DNA from 2 places in the Virgibacillus sp. FSP13 genome. Region 2 is predicted to be linked to the other one. Evidence: a T-box and tRNA genes for the amino acid it is inferred to sense, from the RefSeq annotation. Region 2 holds a T-box; the other holds one or more tRNA genes.
The links. The T-box of region 2 lies ahead of alaS (alanine--tRNA ligase). A T-box ahead of a tRNA ligase gene usually reads a tRNA of that ligase, here a tRNA-Ala.
Positions count from the first base shown of each region.

Region 1: it encodes a tRNA-Ala, which carries the amino acid that the T-box ahead of alaS (alanine--tRNA ligase) is inferred to sense. The anticodon was not compared.

Region 1 covers NZ_JBSVKG010000012.1:68,102-70,580, forward strand. The annotation lists gene ACW2QC_RS11895 (MFS transporter) at 1-835, shown strand, start outside; tRNA gene ACW2QC_RS11900 (tRNA-Ala) at 1,049-1,121, opposite strand; gene ACW2QC_RS11905 (S8 family peptidase) at 1,614-2,479, shown strand, end outside.
Region 2 covers NZ_JBSVKG010000023.1:32,336-34,814, forward strand. The annotation lists gene ACW2QC_RS16175 (AI-2E family transporter) at 1-1,036, shown strand, start outside; T-box leader at 1,082-1,288, shown strand; gene alaS (alanine--tRNA ligase) at 1,537-2,479, shown strand, end outside.

The DNA of each region.
Region 1 (2,479 bases), on a different contig from region 2:
GGTAAAGGTGGTTGGTCCACTTATTGGGGGATCTGTAGCAGCTATCTTTTCTCCTGATCTTTCGATTGTTATAAATGCCGTATCTTTCACTCTTTCAGGAATTATCCTCACTCGGATCCATGTAAAAAATCAAAATCCGGAAAGTATGGAGGAAAATGGTGCACCGGAACAGTCAGGTTTTTTCGCTTCATGGAAAGAAGGCTGGGGCATCGTTTTAAAAAGCAGGATCCTTTTGGCAAGCATCATGTTCGGGATTGTGAGTACCCTGACGATTCAGATGATCGATGCCCAGATTGTTACATTGTTCAGCGAGGTGTTTCCTGAAAGACCGGAATTGACAGGCTGGGCAATCTCAGCGATTGGAATCGGTTCCCTCCTAGTTGTCCTGCTTCTGAACAGAATAGAAAGTATCCGGAAGTACGGTTGGTTCTTCGGTACTGGTTGTTTGCTCATTGGCATAATGATCGGAGGATTTGGTTTCATGGCTAATTATCGTTTTATTGTTTTAGCAATTGGTCTTGCTTTTATCGGCGGACTTGGCAATGGGATGACTTTTACTGCAGTAAATTATCTTATTCAAAGGGAACCACCAAAGGAAGCGATTGGAAGGGTTTCTGGGATTTTGGATTCCACATTAAGCATCCTATTTATAGCTGGTCCACTGCTTGGCGGACTTCTGATCAACCAGTTTGGCGTACTGACAGCCTTTAGAATCATTGGTATTGGACTAACCATGATCGGGGTTGTCGGAATCTCCTTACAAAGGGCTATCTGGAAGCAGAACAACCCGGCTGTAGCCTTGAAAGAAACCAAAGGGGATTGTGGAGCAGTATGATGGAATTTGGCCGTTGGAAAAGTCCATTTGTTAGATCATAGAAGTTATCCATTCAGTGTCTATTATAGCTGCAGTGGGTTTTCCTGGCTCCTATAACAGTATTTGAATTCCGCAACTCAAATGTGAAGATTTGTGAACTCGATTATTTGTTTAAAGGGAATCAGAGAAAGATGGAAAAACGTAGCCCCCTTGAGAGACAAGGGGGCTGGATGATGGAGCATAGCGGGCTCGAACCGCTGACCTCTTCGCTGCCAGCGAAGCGCTCTCCCAGCTGAGCTAATGCCCCGTAGAAATTAACCTAACAATTATTTATTCTATCCTATTTTATATGCGTTTTCAAGCAATTAGAAGCATTTCTGCAATAACAGTAACCTAGACTTGTTGCTATAATAGTTCGTACCATTTTGCAAATTTTTTTAGAGAGTAAATATTTGTCTGTTCTTTTTCACAATATATTGATGAGTTATTAGTTTACTAGAAAGGAGGATTCTTACGTTACCAGATAATTACCCATTTGTTGATCCTCGTTATAATTTAGTAAGTAGGGGTTAGCTTCAACGTGGGTTTCTTTAAACGGAATGGGCTGTATCTGGTGAAAATTTCGGGCAATCTATTTTTAATATATATGAAAGAATTGAAGCCACTTGTAAAAAACATAATACTAATACTCTAGTTTTCTGCCTTTTTTCTATCTTTTTGTACCAATTCATTACTCCTCTTTTAGAAGTTCACGTACCATATCTTGTCACGTAAATTCTAAGAGAGGAAGGTTAAGTTAATGTTTGGTCTTTCTATTATTCAACTAGTTCGTCGTAGGGGGGATAAACTCGATAAAAATATAAGAAGAGAATTGATCCGGCTTTATCACCCCTTTCGTTCGCTGCCATGTTTCTTGCACCGTCCTTTGGATTATGTGAGGAAAAAGACAAAAAGCTTATCTGTAGTTATTGAATTTCAGCCTGATTATTTTGAACACGGTCTAAATGATGTAAAGAAGGCAAAATGTAAAATCCATCATCAGCACCCCACAATTTCCTGTTGTTCTACTAAATTATCAATTAAAAAAATAGAACATTTACTTGAAAACTGTAATCACATCAAAAAGGTTTATTATGACAGGAAAATCACAACTTTGCTTGATGTAGCTTCACCAACGATTAATTCTGATCAGTTGAAAAAGTCTGGGTATACAGGGAAGGATGTAACCATTGCAGTCGTTGATACAGGTATATATCCGCACAATGATTTAGAAGGACGCATCATAGGATTTAAAGATTTCGTTCAAAACAAATCCGAACCATACGATGATAATGGACATGGTACCCATTGTGCAGGGGATGCAGCGAGTGATGGAGCAGCATCAAATGGATTGTACCAAGGACCAGCGTCTGATGCTAGCTTAGTTGGAGTTAAGGTATTAAATAAAATGGGGTCTGGTTCACTTTCCACGGTGATTGCAGGAATTGATTGGTGTATTCAAAATCAATCACAGTATAATATTAACGTTCTCTCATTATCTCTTGGCTCTGATGCACAAGAATCCGCTGAAGATGATCCTGTTGTAAAAGCTGTCGAGGAGGCATGGAATAATGGAATTGTTGTTTGTGTTGCAGCAGGTAACTCGGGACCTTCTTCGGAAACGAT
Region 2 (2,479 bases):
CTATTGGATTGTTATCGGTATCTTTGTATGTTTATTTATTTATTTACTTGTTAAACTGTTCCCGTTATATGGGGCTGTTTTTTCTTTTCTTTGGCGCGTTTTCGCCCCGTTTATCATTGCATGCTTAATTGCTTATTTATTATATCCAGTAGTCAAAAAAATACATACTTATCACATCCCAAAAAGTGTAGCAATTTTATTGATTTATATTTTTTTCTTTGGTGGGATTGCCTATTTGGTTTACCGTGTTTATCCAGCAGTGATTCACCAGTTAAGTGATTTAAATGAACAGTTACCACAACTGATTAGGATGTATGAGGATTTGATTTACCAATTGTATGAATACACGTCATTCTTGCCGGAAGTTGTTCATGATAAGATGGATCAATTGATAGCTGGAATTGAAACTTCAATGGAAAACTTGTTAGGGAAATTAGTAAGTGGCTTTACAAGAATATTTGATATGGTTGTAACAATTACGGTCATACCTGTCCTCGTATTTTATTTTTTGAAGGACTTCACGAAAATAAAAACATCTATTAAAAAATGGATTCCTTCTAAACATCATGAACAATATGGTGAAATGTTCCGTGCAATCGGTGAAAGTCTAGGGAATTACATTCGAGGGCAACTTATTGTCTGTTTGTTTGTTAGTCTAACAACGTTTATCATTTTTCAGATGTTACATATTAAATATGCATTATTACTAGCCATTATTATGGGTCTAACAAATATAATTCCTTATTTTGGACCAATTATTGGTGCCATACCTGCAGTTGCCATTACATTAACAATGTCAGCTAAATTAATCATCTTTGTATTGCTAGGAATATTTGTTATCCAATTAATTGAGAGTAACTTGTTATCGCCTTATATTGTTGGAAAAAGTATCGATATTCATCCCATCGCCATTATATTTGCCTTGCTTCTAGGTGGTGAATTAGGTGGTGTTATCGGAATGATCGTAGCCGTTCCAACTTTAACGATTTTGAAAGTTATCATGACACATTTAGCGAGAATTAGGGTTCAACGTTGACATTTTTACAATTGTTTTCTATAATATCGCTAAACTAGTTTAATACGAAAAACGTTGAAAGTTCCAAGTACATGATAGCCTATCTACAAGAGATGAGTTTCATTAGCTGAGAGAAATTCTTAGATAAAGAATCATGGAAAGCTAAACTGGAGTACGGGTAAACCCCGTCGGTACCCACACCGTTACTGTGATGAGTGATAAACGAAGCATCGTTTATAATTAGGGTGGTACCACGAACATCTCGTCCCTGCAATTGCAGAGATGGGATTTTTTTTAGGTTGTTTTCTAAAAGATTGTTTTTTTACACAATAGATATAAAATGCGACGTAACAGCAACGTGATTTCCGTAGCGGTGGAAGAACACCAATCATCGTCTCGAATAACGTCGCATTTTATATCAACTACGAAATTTAAAAAGCAACAAATATTATGAAGAGAGCCTTTATTGAAGATGGATTGGTTAATCCGACATGAAATATAAAATATTGGAGGGCAGTAACATGAAACAGTTAAAATCAGAACAGGTAAGACAATTATTTTTAGATTTCTTTACTGAAAAAGGGCACCGAGTTGAACCAAGTGCCTCATTAGTACCGAAAGATGACCCAACATTGCTGTGGATTAACAGTGGGGTTGCGACCTTGAAAAAATACTTTGATGGTAGTGTTATACCAGATAATCCGCGTATCGTGAACGCTCAGAAGGCGATTCGGACAAATGATATTGAAAATGTTGGATTTACAGCACGACACCATACATTTTTTGAAATGCTTGGTAACTTCTCTATTGGCGATTATTTTAAGAAAGAAGCAATCGAATGGGCATGGGAATTTCTTACAGATGAAAAATGGATAAACTTTGACCCGGAGTTATTATCTGTCACCGTTCATCCGGAAGATGATGAAGCATATGATATTTGGTTAAATGACATTAAGCTACCGAAAGAACGCATCATTCGTCTGGAGGAAAATTTCTGGGATATTGGGGAAGGACCAAGTGGACCAAATACAGAAATTTTCTATGATCGTGGTGAAAAATATGGAAACGTTCCAAGTGATCCAGAATTATATCCTGGTGGAGAAAACGAACGTTATTTAGAAATTTGGAATTTAGTATTTTCACAATACAACCATAACCCTGATGATACGTATACACCACTTCCGAAAAAGAACATTGATACTGGTATGGGGCTTGAGCGCATGGTTTCTGTTATACAAGATGCACCAACAAATTTTGAAACGGATTTGTTTATGCCGATCATTAATAAAATTGAGGAACTAGCAAACGTTACTTATGGAAAGAATAAAAATAGTGATACAGCGTTTAAAGTAATTGCTGACCATATACGGACAGTTGCTTTTGCGATTGGTGATAATGCACTACCTTCAAACGAAGGAAGAGGATATGTATTACGCCGGTTATTGCGACGTGCGGTACGTTTTG